Linked DNA regions of Undibacterium sp. 5I1. The protein of the gene in region 1 interacts with the protein of each later gene in a pairwise test. Links are inferred from orthologs where the notes say so. Each region holds a gene or a part of one and is shown on either strand. Other genes may lie near its edges. The genes, in order: kdsB and RGU72_RS00370.

Region 1 (7,813 bases):
ATGGCGTCAATATTGGAGTTTCAGTACGGGATTCTGGATTCATAAAGCTGAGCAAGTCAAAAGCTGTCCACAGAGGGAAGGGTTGGTCATCAGAATGTCATTAAGTGTTAATGATGTCAAAAATATTTCCCGAGTCTTTCTTAAGTCATTGATTTTAAAAAGAATATTATTCTTAGTAAATTGCGGTGAAAAAAAGAAAATCCTTATAAATCAAGGACTTTAGCGAAGCTTCTTGATCTTGTTCACAAACTTATCCACAGTATCAGCGGGTACTTATATCTTGTTATACAAAAATAGTATGGCGATTTGATTGGACATCAATTAGCTTGATCTGCTGCCTATTTTATTTGCAGTAAGCTAATATTTAATGAAAACAATGACTTAGCGACAATCACCGGGTTTGTGCACAATCTTATCCACAAAATGTGTGCAGAAATAGTCGCTACCTGTGAATAAGTAGATGTCGAAATCCAGTTGCGCTTAAAACTTAAGCAAAAAGGGTCATATTATCCTGTTTGCTCAATTTAAAGGCATGTTCTATATCGCTATAAAAATCATGGACTTGGCGTTATTCACAAAGCTTCTTCACAGTCTTATCCACAAAATATGTGCAGAACCTGGGTACGATCTGTGAATTTGCGGCTTACGAACGATAACCGGGCGTAAGTAAGTGGTTTACCCACAAAAACATCAATTTGCCCGTTAATTAAGCAGCAAGTTAATTAGCTTATAAATCAGCCACTTAGGGTTATCTGCTTGCCTTGTTCACAATGTTATCCACATTAACTGTGCAGAACTTATCTCGTTTTGAGATTGCTTACGCCATCAAAATTGCGGATAAGCCGCTGCTTAATTCTGTAGCAGCAAGATAAAACTGATTAAAATCAAAAGCTTAACAAGCTACCCCAGAGTTATCCACAATCTTGCACACAGAATTTGTGCAAAACTATCTTAACTTCACGACCGGACGACACTATCGGATTGTCTAAAAGATAATTTAAGATTTTCGCCAACGATACTTGCTCGCAAGCAGACAACGCGCTACATTGCGGGGTTAGATGCTTTCCCTCCACACATTACAAATCCAGGACTAAGGAGTCACTTTTGTTTGCCATTATTCAAGCGGCTGGCTGGCCTATTTACCTTTTGTTAGTCGCGTCGATTATCGCGCTGGCATTAATTATCGAACGTACTTTGTCCCTGCGCCGTCAGCGTATTTTGCCGCGCACCTTGCTGGATGAAGTGATCCGCGTGTATCACGCTGGCAAAATCAAGCAGGAGGTGATTGATCAATTGTCCAATAACTCTCCATTGGGAAAAGTGCTGGCGGCTGGTTTGCGTAATGTCAACGCGCCCCGTGAAGTCATGAAAGAGTCCATTGAAGAAGCTGGTCGTGGCGTAGCGCATGAATTAGAACGCTTTTTGACGACGCTGGGCACGATCGCATCGTTGGCGCCGTTAATGGGCTTGTTCGGCACGGTGGTCGGTATGATCGAGATTTTTGGCTCGCAAAATGCCTCCGGCGCCAATCCAGCGCAATTAGCTCATGGTATTTCTGTGGCTTTGTACAACACCGGTTTTGGCCTGATGATTGCGATGCCCGCCTTGATTTTTTATCGTCATTTCCGCGCACTGGTCGATAGCTTGGTGGTCGATATGGAGCAGCAGGCGGTGAAATTTGTTGATACCGTACACAGCGCGAGAAAATAATGAATTTCCGCAAAGGTCAGGGGCGAGAAGACCCCGAAATCAATTTGATCCCTTTCATCGACGTGTTGCTGGTAATTTTGATTTTTTTGATGGTCACGACGACATATAGCCGTTTTACAGAATTGCAAATCACCTTGCCGACGGCAGATGCAGAAAAAGCGCAAGACAAGCCGAATCAGATCGATATCGGGATTGATGCCCAAGGTCGCTACAAAATCAATAATCAGCCAGTGTCGTTTTTAGATACGGCGACATTGGCAGAAGATTTAAAACAAGTAGTCACGGCGATGGATGCAGGTAAAACGGGTACCAAAGTTGATCCAGTAATCATCATTAATGCTGACCGGGCTACTACCCATCAATCAGTGGTGGACGTATTAGAGGCTGCGAGGATCGCTGGTTTGGCGAAAGTGACCTTTGCCGCACAGGCGTCTGCTAAGTCCAAATAATCACGAAGTAGTCAATCAGCGTCATCAGGCTCAATATATTATTGCTAGCTGTGTATTGATATGAGAAATGGTGGAGTATCTTAGTTAGATGCTCATTTGTCCAAACGGTACTTGGACAATCCCCTTCGTGATGCTGGTACTGGTAAGGAGTATGTTTCTATACATTCTTGCTTTAACCTGATTGCTTATTTCTCTGGAGTACTTTCCTTGCGTTCAATGCTCGAAGCCGTTTTGATGCGCGCCTGGCAGCGGCGTGGTTTACTCGCCTGTTTGCTATGGCCGATGGCTAAATTGTTCCAGATGCTGGTGAGTTTTCGTTTTGGTCTGATCATGATGGGCTACAAACCGCAAACACGTCTAGCAGTGCCGGTCGTCGTGGTTGGTAATATTTTTGTCGGTGGTACCGGTAAAACGCCACTGGTCATTTTTTTAGTGCAACAATTAAAAGCGGCTGGTTGGACGCCGGGCGTGATTTCCAGAGGTTATGGCGCACAAGCGGACAGCATTACCGAGGTGAAGGCAGATTCCTTAGCGCACATTGTTGGTGATGAGCCTTTGCTGATCCACCTGCGTACGCAATCCCCAGTGGTAGTCGGACGGCAGCGTGTGTTGGCTGCGCAGACGCTGCTGGCATTGCATCCGGCAACAGATGTAATCATTTCTGACGATGGCTTACAGCATTACGCCCTCGCCAGAGATGTTGAAATTGTGTTGTTTGATCAACGTGGTGCTGGTAATGGCTGGATGTTGCCTGCTGGACCTCTGCGAGAGCCGGTGCACAGACGTCGTGATGTGACGGTATTAAATGCACCGCCAGAATTCACACCGTCCGGCATCGGCCAATCCTTTGTCCGCATGCGCTTAGTGCCAGAACAAATTTATCAGCTTGGAAACATCGAGCATCAACAAAGCTTGCTTGCCCTCAGCGCCAGCAAGCTGAAAATCACCGCCGCTGCAGGTATTGGCAATCCACAGCGTTTTTTTAGCATGCTGCAAACCGCTGGCGTGGAATGCGCGACGCTGGCTTTGCCTGATCACCACCCGTTCACTACGACAAGTTTTGCGAAGATAGATGCCGACATCATCCTGATGACAGAAAAGGATGCAGTAAAATGTCGGCAAATCCCTGCATTGCAACAAGATGCCCGACTCTGGGTAGTGCCAGTCGATGCGCAACTCGATGCTGCTTTTGTCGCAAATATAATTCAACTGATTTCGGAGAAACAACATGGACGCACGCTTGCTTGATGTCTTGGTCTGCCCTTTGTGCAAAGGCCCGCTGGTGTACGACAAGCCAGCAAAAGAATTGATCTGTAATGCAGACAAACTGGCTTTCCCTATTCGTGACGATATTCCTATCATGTGGGTAGATCAGGCACGTCAGTTGCCTGCTTTTCCACCTGTCTGAACGGGCTTGTAAGATGAGTTTTAGTGTCATTATTCCAGCGCGTTTAGCGTCCAGCCGCTTACCTAATAAACCTCTGGCAGATCTGGGCGGCAAGCCGATGGTGGTACGTACCGCTGAGCGTGCCATGCTATCCGGCGCGTCGCAAATTATCGTAGCGACCGATCATGCTGACATTCTGGCGGCTTGCCGTGAGCATGGCATACCAGCCTGTATGACCCGCAGCGACCATCCCTCCGGCACTGACAGGATTGCTGAAGTATCAGCATTGTTGGGCTTGGCGGCGGATGCAGTCGTAGTCAACGTGCAAGGCGATGAGCCTTTGATCGACCCGGCTTTGATTGCGGCGACTGCCGCGCTTGTTACTACGCAAGTCCCCATGGCAACCGCCGCGCATCCTTTGCATGACGTGGAGGACGTGTTTAATCCCAATGTCGTGAAAGTTGTGCTGGATAAGTTTGGTCGAGCGCTGATGTTTTCGCGTGCAACTATCCCTTGGCATCGTGATGCTTTTGCTTTGAATCGTGATGTGTTGCCGACCGGTTACGCACCTTTGCGACACATTGGCTTGTATGCATACCGCAATGATTTTCTATTGGCCTATCCCAATCTGGAAGTTTCTCCGCTTGAACAAATTGAGGCCTTAGAACAACTGCGGGTCTTATGGAACGGTCATGCGATTGCAGTTCATGTCACAGACACCAGTCCTGCTCCCGGTGTGGACACGCCAGAGGATTTGATTCGTGCAAGACAATTCTATTGAGATGCCGAAAAATCGATCTGTTTCGCGTTCAATAACAGAATTGATCGTGTTTTCAGAATCGATAGAATTGGCCAGCGAAATGTGCGAATTGCATGAAAATACTTCGCTGCGCAGCTGATTTCATGGCAAAGCATCAATAATATAAAAAATTGTGGTAAGTTTCGTGAAAAGATACTGTGATATTAGTAGTGCTGCATTTGAATAAAAATAGAATTGAATCAAAACCGATTCAGCAACATTGCTGCAAGGGATTTGGTTCAGTCTTAAAAAATAACAGGCACGGCAAATATCTCTTCAGTACAAAAAAATACGGCATCACGACCTCGGGTTGGGATGTAACAGGATACAAAAAATTCAAACTCGTCTTTAGGAAATAACATGCGTCTTATTTTGTTAGGAGCGCCTGGTGCCGGTAAAGGTACGCAGGCCAATTACATCAAGGAAAAATTCAATATTCCCCAAATTTCGACCGGCGATATGCTACGTGCTGCGGTCAAGGCCGGCACACCTTTGGGCTTGGCTGCCAAAGCGGTGATGGATGCGGGTGGCTTGGTATCGGACGACATCATCATCGGTCTGGTAAAAGATCGCCTGAAAGAATCTGATTGCGCTAACGGCTATTTATTTGATGGTTTTCCACGCACTACGCCGCAAGCGGACGCAATGAAAGACGCTGGCGTTGTCATTGATTACGTTTTAGAGATCGCAGTACCGGACGATGCCATTATTGATCGTATGAGCGGTCGCCGTGTGCACCCGGGTTCTGGCCGTGTTTACCATGTCAAATACAACGCGCCAAAAGTAGAAGGCCGTGACGATGTCACTGGTGAAGAACTGATCCAGCGTGATGACGACAAAGAAGAAACTGTCAAAAAACGTTTGAGTGTGTATCACGAACAAACTGAAGTACTTGTCAGCTATTACGGCGACTGGGCAAAATCAGGTCAGCCAGGTGCGCCAAAGTATCGCAAAATAGTTGGCATTGGACCAGTAGAAACCATCAGAGACAGTGCCTTTGTCGCACTCTCAGAATAAATAAAAGCGGACAAGATTGTCCGCTTTTTTCTTGTCAACCGCCCCCAGACAAATCTTCCTCTAAAAACGGGCCACGGATAAGTTGTAACGACTAAGTTGTATGGATTCAGTTCTAAGGATTCAGCTCTAAAGGTTCAGCTCTAATGATTGAGTTTTGCAGCACCTTGTAGCCATCACTTTTTGATGCCGACACCGATCACATTACGCAGCATTACGCGCCACGTATGACGTATCAAGCATTATCAAGAAGTGAGATTTGTCGTTGTTTTACTTTTTCACCGTTTTATCTCATCACGATTTTTTGTGATCTGTTTTGCTCCATGTTTTTGCTCTGTCTTAGTTTCAGTTCTATTCTCTATTTTTGATACTTACCGAACTTACGATAATTACATAGGGCAATTTTGCACTTGGTAGTTGACGCTGCCCATGCAAAAGAAGCCCATAACAATTGGAGGAGTCAATATGTCTACAAACTTATGGTACGTCATTGCATGCGGTATCGTCGCCGTGGCCTATGGTCTGGTCTCGCGTAGCTGGATTTTGAAACAAGATGCGGGCAACCCTCGCATGCAAGAAATTGCTGCTGCAATACAGCAAGGTGCAGCAGCATATCTGGCCCGGCAATACCGAACCATTGCGATGGTTGGCGCTGTATTGTTTATTGCCATTGCGGTTGCACCCGGTTTGGGTCTAATGACCGCATCAGGGTTTTTAGTGGGTGCTGTGTTATCTGGCGCATGTGGTTTTATCGGGATGAATGTCTCGGTACGTGCCAATGTCCGCACGGCGCAAGCAGCAACTAAAGGCATTAATGAGGCTTTGGATGTCGCGTTCAGAGGCGGCGCAATTACCGGCATGCTGGTGGTCGGTCTGGGCTTGCTGGGTGTCACTTTGTTTTACTGGTTGCTGGTGGTTTCCGCCGCAGGCCACCCTGAGCTTGTGTTGTCTCAGCATGATGTACTTAAACCGCTCATCGGTTTAGCATTTGGCGCTTCGCTGATCTCTATTTTTGCCCGTCTTGGCGGCGGCATTTTTACCAAAGGTGCCGACGTCGGTGCTGATCTGGTTGGTAAGGTGGAGGCGGGCATACCGGAAGACGATCCTCGTAATCCCGCCGTGATTGCCGACAACGTGGGTGACAACGTGGGCGACTGCGCAGGCATGGCAGCCGATTTGTTTGAAACCTATGTCGTGACCTTAATCGCCACGATGTTATTGGGTGCCTTGATTGTTCCCAATGCGACAAGCGAGGCCATTGTTTATCCGCTGATGTTGGGTGCCGTCTCAATTCTGGCGTCGATCGTTGGCTGCTCTATGGTCAAAGCCAAGCCCGGCAAAAAAATCATGTCCGCTTTATACACGGGCTTGTGGTGGGCGGCGGGTTTATCACTGATCGGGTTTGCTCTTGTAACGTGGCAGATCATGCCTGCAGATATGCGTGTGCCGATGATGGGCTCTACCGTGATCGGGATTGTGCTGACTGGTTTAATGGTCTACATCACCGAGTATTACACCGGTACTGATTTTGCCCCGGTCAAACATATCGCCCAGGCATCGACCACCGGGCATGGTACCAATATCATCGCTGGTCTTGGCGTCTCAATGAAATCCACTGCCTACCCAGTGCTGGCAGTCTGCGCCGCGATTTTGGCCTCCTATTGGCTGGCGGGCTTGTATGGGATTGCGATTGCCGCGACTTCGATGCTGTCGATGGCGGGCATTATCGTAGCGCTGGATGCTTATGGCCCAATCACCGATAACGCAGGCGGCATTGCCGAAATGTCAGAGATGCCAGCATCAGTGCGGGCAATTACCGATCCATTAGATGCAGTCGGCAATACCACTAAGGCAGTCACCAAAGGCTATGCAATCGGTTCTGCTGGTCTGGCAGCGCTGGTCTTGTTTGCTGATTACACGCATGCGTTGGATTCGGTCGGTAAAAGTACCTCGTTTGATTTATCGAACCCGCAAGTGATCGTCGGCCTGTTTATCGGTGGCCTGATCCCTTACTTGTTTGGTGCCATGGCGATGGAAGCAGTAGGGCGTGCAGCGGGTGCTGTGGTGGTAGAAGTGCGCCGCCAGTTTAAAGAGATCAAAGGCATCATGGATGGCACTGGCAAGCCAGAATATGACAAGGCTGTGGATATGCTGACGACCTCCGCCATCAAAGAGATGATCGTGCCGTCGCTGTTGCCAGTCATCGTCCCCGTGCTGGTGGGCTTGCTACTCGGGCCAGCGGCCTTGGGTGGTTTGCTGATGGGCACGATCGTGACAGGACTGTTTGTCGCGATTTCCATGACTACCGGTGGCGGCGCCTGGGACAACGCTAAAAAATATATTGAAGACGGACATCATGGCGGCAAAGGTTCGGAGGCGCATAAAGCAGCGGTCACGGGCGATACGGTCGGTGATCCTTACAAAGATACAGCGGGTCCCGCGATCAATCCTCTG
Region 2 (7,880 bases), 2.1 Mb from region 1 along the record:
TCACCACCGTAGTAGGTCGTGCGATCACCCTGATTGAGTTCTGCGCCTGCTGCAAAACGTGCGACCAGATCTGGGTTAGCGATATAAGGGCGACCAAATGCAACGGCGTCAGACAAACCGCTGGCGATCAAAGCTTCTGCTTCATCGGCGGTGTAGCCACCGCAGCAAATCAATGTGCCTTTGAATGCAGCACGTAATTGCTTACGGAATGCTTCCGTCAACACCGGACCGCCTGCCCAGTCAGGTTCTGCAATATGCAAATAAGCGATATCACGCTGGGTGAAGGCTGCAGCCAAATACAATGCCATTTCTTCGGCTTCAGTATCAGCAATACCATGTGCGACGAAGTGTGGCGAGATGCGAACACCTACGCGGTCAGCGCCGATTTCTGCAATCGCTGCATCGACTGCTTCCAACGTCAGGCGTGCGCGATTTTCCAGTGAGCCGCCATAGATGTCGGTACGGACATTGCTGTTGGTCGACATGAATTGCTGTAACAAATAACCATTGGCAGCGTGGACTTCCACCAGATCAAAACCGGCTTGTTTTGCGCGTACTGCCGCAGCACTATATTGCGCAACGATGCCTGGCATTTCTTCCAACAGCAAAGCGCGTGGTGTTTCGGTCGGGACGTTGGCGGGCGTGCCATCTGGTTGCACAACGAAGCACTGACTATTGGCCGCGATGATCGCAGACGGTGCTACCGGTGCTGCGCCGTTTTCTTGCAACAGCGAGTGAGAAATGCGACCGACATGCCAGAGTTGCAGTGCGATTCGGCCACCTTTGTTGTGCACGGCACCAACCACTTGCTTCCAGCCGGCTTGTTGTGCGTCGGTATAAATGCCAGGTGTCCATGCATAACCCTGACCTTGACGGGAGATTTGGCTAGCCTCGGTCACGATCAAACCTGCGGTGGCGCGCTGTGCGTAGTACTCAACATTCAGTGCGCGTGGTAGATCACCAGGTTGCCCTGCACGTGAGCGTGTCAATGGCGCCATCACTACGCGGTTATTTAAATGGATGCTGCCGGTTGCTACAGGGGAGAGTAAATGCTTAAGCATGTGTATCCTTTAAGAGTAAATAAAATAGACCAGTCGTCTAGTCTGGATTAAAAATAAAAGGCAATTAATTGCCTGTCTCGGTTTGATCAGGATTAAAAAACCTGGTCTTTAATATTGCGTCAGTCTTATTGCTAAGGGGTTTGTAGCGGTTGTAGCGGTTGTAGCATTTGCTGCGTTTGTTTATAGGCTAAATCCATTGCCTTGATATCGTGGTTAACCTTGGTCAATAATGACGCGCCAACCCACATGCCATATAAAGATTCGGCTAGTTGTGCGGCATCTAACTGCTTGGACAGACTACCTTCGGCCTGCGCCTGTTCCAACACTTGCGCGATTTGTTCGATGATGCGCGTCATGCCCTTGCTCAAAGCGATACGCATCGGCTCTGACAAATCCGCGACTTCAGCGGCCAGTTTTATCGCCAGGCACATGACCTGACATTGGCTGTTGTCGGCAACTTTGCGCCAATTGCCAAAGTAAGCTAACAGGCGTTCGCGCGAGCTGATTGATTCGTTACAAAACAACAGAGCAGAGCGTGCATGATAATCATCAAAGTAGCGTTCTAACAACGCAACGCCAAAGCCTTCTTTAGATTGGAAGTAATGATAAAAAGAACCTTTAGGCACTTCTGCGCGAGTCAAAATCTCATTCAAGCCGATTGCACTAAAGCCACGCCCCACGATCAGCTCTTGGCCAATGGCGAGTATGCGTTCTCGGGTATCTTGATATTGATCTATTCTGTCCATAACACAAGATATTATTAGACCAGTCGTCTAGTGTCAAGATATTTGATGTTTTAAATCATGTTTAGTCACGGCATGGTGGTCGCAATGAGGTGTATTACTTATTGTTGGTTTAACCCGAAGGACGCATGCTAATTGAGTCTTCGTCGCATTTTATGCGATAATCTAAATTTCCGTGTGGAAATAAAATTACTCTAATGTCTCCCATGTTCAATCATGTTCCGCTGGCTTTCGCTTAACGAAAGCGGGCTAGATCCAACAGAGCACACCGTATGGAAAATAAGCGCTTTGCGTATTATTTTGGTGTCAGGTTTTTTGTTGGAAGCAATTGTTGCCGTTGATAGTTCGCTCAAAGCGATTGCTGTCGGGGCTTATCACGTCTTATGGGTTGTGGGCTTGTTTTACCTTGCCTTGAGTATCGGCCTGTTTTATTCGGCGCGCCATGTTGCCTTAAGTGCGGGTGTGTTAATTGGCACGGTATATGGCGCTGCGTTTGCCATGCTCAGTTTTATTGATCAATTTGAAATCGCCAAACTTGGTGTGATTTTTATCTACACCACACCCATCATCGCAAGATTATTTTTTAATACCCGACTAGCAGTTGGGTTGATGTTGGTGAATAGCTTGCCGTTTTTACTGTTACTGCATAATCAACCGATCTTCCATTTTCCTGGTATTAATATCACGCTGCCAGATAGTCACGGCTATGTTCAGTCTTTGCTGTTCCTATTTTTTAATGTCTGTGTGCCGCTCGCAGTATTTCGCGTCCTACATGCTCTGGATGCATCTGCTGCCCGTCACCGCAAGACCAGTGTCGAGCTTGAGGTTAGCCATGCCCAGTACCACGAGATTTTTCAAAATGCGGGAAGTGCGCTGGTATTGACCGATAGCAACGGCACAATTTTGCAAGCGAATAATCTGGCGAATGCTTTACTGGGATGTGTGACGGAGGTATCCGCAAATGGCTCTACTATTCTTGGGGCTACTGACAGCAAAGACACCAATGACACCAGAGGCAGTCAATTATTTGACTGGTTGTCTTTAGATAATAGTGTTCGCCTCAAAGTAAACACATCTGCGTCTAGCTCAGCTATTAATAATATGGCTAATGAAGAGGTTGCCAATCTACGTATGTCCGCATACCGGACGCGTGACGGTAAATTGGTCTCGATGGAAAATATTTCTCAGACCAAAAACGAAAACTATATCGTCGCGCTGCGTGATGTTTCGCACTTGTACTCGATGCACAATGCCTTGCAACTGAGTCAGGAGCGTGAAAGCTTTTTGACCAATCACGATACCTTAACCAATTTACCTAACCGCGACATGTTGCGCCAGCATTTGCGGCGTATTCTGGCAAATCCTACGCCAGATAAAGTGACTGCATTGGTCTCGTTTCGCCTGAATAGTATCCGTCATGCGAATCAAAAATTAGGCGTACATTTTGGCGATCAATTACTGCGTCGCTTCGCAGAAGAATTATCCACTGTTCTGCCGCAAGATTGTTTTTGTGCGCGCTTACGCAGTATTGTTTTTTCCTTCGTTGTCGAGCAATACAGTACGCCGGGCGATATTATTAAACTGGTCGAGCGTGTGCGACATGCCTTGCCTAAAGAGATTTTGATCGATGGCGAAACTTTGCTGGTTCAGTTTTCAGCAGGTATCGCGCTGGTCAGAACAGACGAGACCGAAGCCGATGATCTGATACGCCGTAGTGAATTGGCGCTAGACACCGCGCGCCGCTCCAGCGAATCGGGCGCGACTTTATTTGATGATGAGGACGAATCAGAAATCCGGCGCAGTATCGAAATCGAAGTCGATATTATCAACGGCCTTAAGCAGCGTGAATTCAGGCTGGTATATCAACCCAAGATCACACAAGACGGCAGTCTGGCTGGGGTAGAGGCGCTGATACGCTGGCAGTCCTCCAGCTTGGGTAATGTGTCCCCGGTTGAATTTATTCCGATTGCAGAGCGCGCTGGTTTAATCCGCGAGATCAGCAATTTCGTACTCGATAGCGCCTGCTCACAAATCCGGCAATGGCTGGATGAATTTGGCGACAGTCCGGTAGTGGCGGTAAATCTGTCCGCCTCTGATGTGGCGCGTAGCGACTTACTGGAACTGATAGAGCGTACTTGTGCCCAGTATGCGGTGACAGCCCAATATCTGGAATTTGAAATCACAGAAACCGGTCTAATCGCGAACGAATCTCTGGCAGTAGAGCATTTAAATGCGCTGAAAGAAAAAGGCTTTGGCATTGCGATAGATGATTTTGGTACTGGCTATTCTTCCTTATCAAAACTAAGCCACTTCCCCGCCCGCAGCGTCAAAATTGATCGTTCGTTTGTTGCGCAGATTGGCAATAATCAAAAAAGTGAAATGATCATCAAAGCGATTGTCTCGCTAGCCAGCATCTTGTCTTGTACGACAGTAGCAGAGGGTGTAGAAAACCTAGAGCAAGAGCAATTCCTGAAAGATATCGGCTGTGATTATTTCCAGGGATATTTGTATTATCGTCCTTTGGAAGTCGCCGATATGCACTCCTTGCTCGCACAGCAATTCGACATGACCTGCCAAATTTTAGCCGCTTGTTGATCGTTGATTTGCGCTGTTCGCTACGAACTTAGCTGACTTCTTCATTACTTTTTTCGTTCGTCACAGCGGTTACTTTCTCCTCCTGATTGCCACGTTCCCTCTGCGCAACTGATTCAACACATCATTTAGACCAATGGCTAAATAAGTCCTTGACTTCATTTAGATGATTAGCTAATCTTCAAAACATGAATCAGATATTTAAAGCCCTCTCCGATCCGACTCGCCGTCAGGTACTGGCGCTACTGCGCAATGGTCCACAAACGGCAGGCGAGTTAGCGGACTATTTTGACGTGTCCAAACCCACCATGTCAGCCCATTTTTCTATCCTGCGTGAAGCTGATTTAATCGCTTCCTCAAAACAAGGCAAGACCATCGTGTATTGCTTGCAACTCTCGGTACTGGAGGACGCCTTGCTTGGGTTTGCCCAACTGCTGGGCAGTCAGCTTAAGGCGGACTCATCACCAATGTCACCGCCATTAACATCAGCAGCAGTGCCAGATGCTCAACCACCATCCTCACAAACTGAAGGAAAATGATGAAAACTATCTCCGAGCAACCGCTCCGCACATTCGCCATCCTCATCAGCACATGGGTAGTTTTTGCCAGCAGCTATCTGTGCTACCTCCATCTTGCCCGTCCTTGGCCTTATGTCCTCGCGCTCGCTATCATCGGTATCGCGTGGATCGCTCGTCAGTTGTTACCAACAGGTGCAGCAGTTGGCTCGGCAGGCCAAGTCAATCGCCGTAAAATTACGCAAGCCATAGTGCTAGCTGGCTCAATGCTGGGACTCGCTTTGCTTATACCGTTGGGATGGACGGATGGATTAGTCAGTCAGTTTGCCGAGCGGAGCAATAGCGTGATGATGGGAGTCATCGTTGTCGTCTTTGCCAACAGCATCCCCAAACAAGTAAGCACAGCACGTGGTCTCGCAATGCGCCGGATTGCAGGCTGGGCTTTGGTAGTTGGTGGCTTGGGATATGCGCTGTCCTGGTTATTCTTGCCGCTAGCCTACGCAAATATCGCAGCACCACTCATACTATTTTTAGGGCTGATGTATGCGCTAGTACGCATCCTCGGAGATCGTGTACTACGTAGTGCTGGCGGATGTTGATTTTCTCGTTAAATTAATATACTCCCCTCTATTTTTTTAAAATATGCCTTAGTGTCCAGTATTTAATTGGACTACTTATATATACAGAGTGAGAGTATATTGATTTTGCAATAGTGTTCTGCTTGTATATCAATCTTATTGTTCACCATGTTCGCCCGGCATTTTGATGAACCACCACAGTAATGATTGTCCGAATTGCCGCCCAAACTACTGAATCGCTGAATCAGTGACTGCTCCAATCTTCACCCAAATTTCCACCCGGATTTTTCAGATTAAATCCTCCTGACTCCGCGATAGCATTCACTCTCTCTTCATCAATCCTGAAGAAAAATTCAGGACTTCTTAAGTATTTCTTCAGACACACATCGTTAAAATGCAACACCTGAGTCCTGACGTCATTCTCAGGTCAAATACCGCAAATAAACTCTAGGCCAAATTCAAGGCTCAATTCAAAACTTTATGGTTCTGAATTGATTGTGGCTGGTTAACAACTTTGCATACTCTGCTTGCTCATCTGAGAAGTAGTCCCAAGACCGATCATCGTCTGGATTTCTTTCCGGTAAAAATATACCCAGACTAGCCCCCACTGGTCGTTACGACCAAAAATCTGCAGCACTGACATTGTCGTGTGAATAAACAATGAGGCAAACCTCAATGAAAATGATAAATCCTATTTCCACGATCACAAAAAATCGTCAACGTCTTACGGTGCTTGTTGCGATGCTTGGTAGCTTTGCGCTAGTGGTTTTGATCGCTGACAAATTGTCCGCCTCTGCTGGTGCAACAACTGCCAAAACATCAGATGAGGAACAAATGATGATCCGGCAGGGCGATAAAATTAGCGTCCCCGCTAAATCACCTTTGCGATCCCGGCTGGCTGTTTTGCCAGTGGCAACGTCGGTGCCATCGCACATCATTACCGTACCTGCGACGGTGGAGGCTGACCCTTCGTTGACAGTCAATATTTTGCCGCCGTTGACCGGGCGTTTGGTCGAGTTAAAAGTAAAGCTGGGGGATGTCGTTAAACAAGGGCAAGTGCTGGCGCTCATCAGCTCGCCGGATTTGGCGCAAGCCTATGCAGATGCCGATAAAGCGCAGGACGGCCTGGAGTTATCGCATAAAGCGCTGGAGCGCGCGCGTGGCGTGAATGCTGCGGGTGGTAATGCCGCCAAAGATTTTGAGCAAGCGACTAGCAATTATGTACAAGCCCAAGCAGAAGCGCGACGTGCTGAAACCCGTCTGAGGGTGTTGAATGGCTCCACAAACACGCTCCAAAGCAATACCAGCAATACCAGCAATACCAGCAATACTGGTAATGCCATCAACACCCACACCAAAGCCAGTTCCAGATTACTCAGCATCACTGCACCTATCTCAGGCGTGGTCACTACGCTTACTGTGGGCAGCGGCGCCTATCTGAACGACGCTACAGCGAGCCTGATGACCGTCGCTAATCTCAACCAGATTTGGGTCACGGCCAATGTGCCAGAACAATTGGTCTCTTCCGTCGCTAAAGGGCAGTCGGTAGATATTAACTTACCTGCTTACCCTAACCAGACGTTTCATGGCACGGTCGCCTTTGTCAGTGCCGTGCTGGAGCCAGACACCAGACGCAATAAAGTGCGCATCAGCTTTGCCAATCAGGATGGCAAGCTCAAGCCGAATATGTTTGCAACGGCTAGTATTTTGCTTACGCAAACTACGCAAACTACGCAAACTACGCAAACTACGCAAACTACGCAAACTACGCAAACTACCAAAGCCGGATCAACACCTCAAGCGCAGGCGTCACAGCCGGCCTCTATTACACCTATTACGATCCCAACTTCGGCTTTGTTAATGAACAATGACGACATCACCGTATTTGTTGAAGTTGCTCCGTGGACGTTTGTACGCCGCAGCGTGGAATTGGGTCATGAGGATAACGACAAGGTGACCATCTTGTCCGGTCTGACTGCAACAGATCGTGTGGTCGTACGCGGTGGAGTGCTGCTCAATGATTAACCAGCTCATCGCTTTATGTTTCCGGCGGCGTCATCTGGCATGGGTGCTGGCGATTGTGATTTCGATGTATGGTTACGTGTCATGGCAAAAAATGGCAGTCGAAGCCTATCCCGATTTAAGTGATGTCACAGTACAGGTTTCTACCCAAGTGCCGGGTCTGGCTGCGGAAGAAATAGAGCAACAAATCACCACGCCACTAGAGCGCGCGCTGAGTAATACGCCAGGCTTAGTCACGATGCGTTCCAGCAGCACGTTTGCATTGTCTTTGATCACTCTTGTGTTTCAGGATGGCGCAGATGATTATTTCGTACGCCAACGTGTGTTGGAGCGTATTGCATCAGTCTCGTTACCCGCTGGTGTGCAGCC

The links.
Region 2: the proteins of kdsB (region 1) and RGU72_RS00370 interact in binary tests that used the Escherichia coli proteins (3 or more experiments, as listed by UniProt). The link is inferred for Undibacterium sp. 5I1 from one-to-one orthologs.

The regions. Positions count from the first base shown.
Region 1 is NZ_JAVIWI010000001.1:2,193,701-2,201,513, reverse strand. The notes cover bases 2,557-5,453. They hold kdsB (3-deoxy-manno-octulosonate cytidylyltransferase), read left to right. Parts: upstream 2,557-3,580; coding sequence 3,581-4,327; downstream 4,328-5,453. Other genes in these bases: adk (adenylate kinase), read left to right, coding at 4,706-5,362; RGU72_RS09715 (Trm112 family protein), read left to right, coding at 3,388-3,567; lpxK (tetraacyldisaccharide 4'-kinase), read left to right, coding at 2,557-3,407. Outside these bases: xseA (exodeoxyribonuclease VII large subunit), read right to left, coding at 1-43; RGU72_RS09730 (MotA/TolQ/ExbB proton channel family protein), read left to right, coding at 1,105-1,710; RGU72_RS09725 (biopolymer transporter ExbD), read left to right, coding at 1,710-2,159; more of lpxK, read left to right, coding at 2,376-2,556; RGU72_RS09700 (sodium-translocating pyrophosphatase), read left to right, coding at 5,825-7,813. UniProt on the Escherichia coli protein: Activates KDO (a required 8-carbon sugar) for incorporation into bacterial lipopolysaccharide in Gram-negative bacteria.
Region 2 is NZ_JAVIWI010000001.1:85,986-93,865, forward strand. The notes cover bases 1-2,964. They hold RGU72_RS00370 (TetR/AcrR family transcriptional regulator), read right to left. Parts: upstream 1,808-2,964; coding sequence 1,193-1,807; downstream 1-1,192. Other genes in these bases: RGU72_RS00365 (alkene reductase), read right to left, coding at 1-1,061; RGU72_RS00375 (bifunctional diguanylate cyclase/phosphodiesterase), read left to right, coding at 2,021-2,964. In the rest of the region: more of RGU72_RS00375, read left to right, coding at 2,965-4,399; RGU72_RS00380 (autorepressor SdpR family transcription factor), read left to right, coding at 4,585-4,935; RGU72_RS00385 (hypothetical protein), read left to right, coding at 4,935-5,510; RGU72_RS00390 (efflux RND transporter periplasmic adaptor subunit), read left to right, coding at 6,165-7,514; RGU72_RS00395 (CusA/CzcA family heavy metal efflux RND transporter), read left to right, coding at 7,507-7,880. UniProt on the Escherichia coli protein: Involved in response to both electrophiles and reactive chlorine species (RCS). Represses the transcription of the nemRA-gloA operon by binding to the NemR box.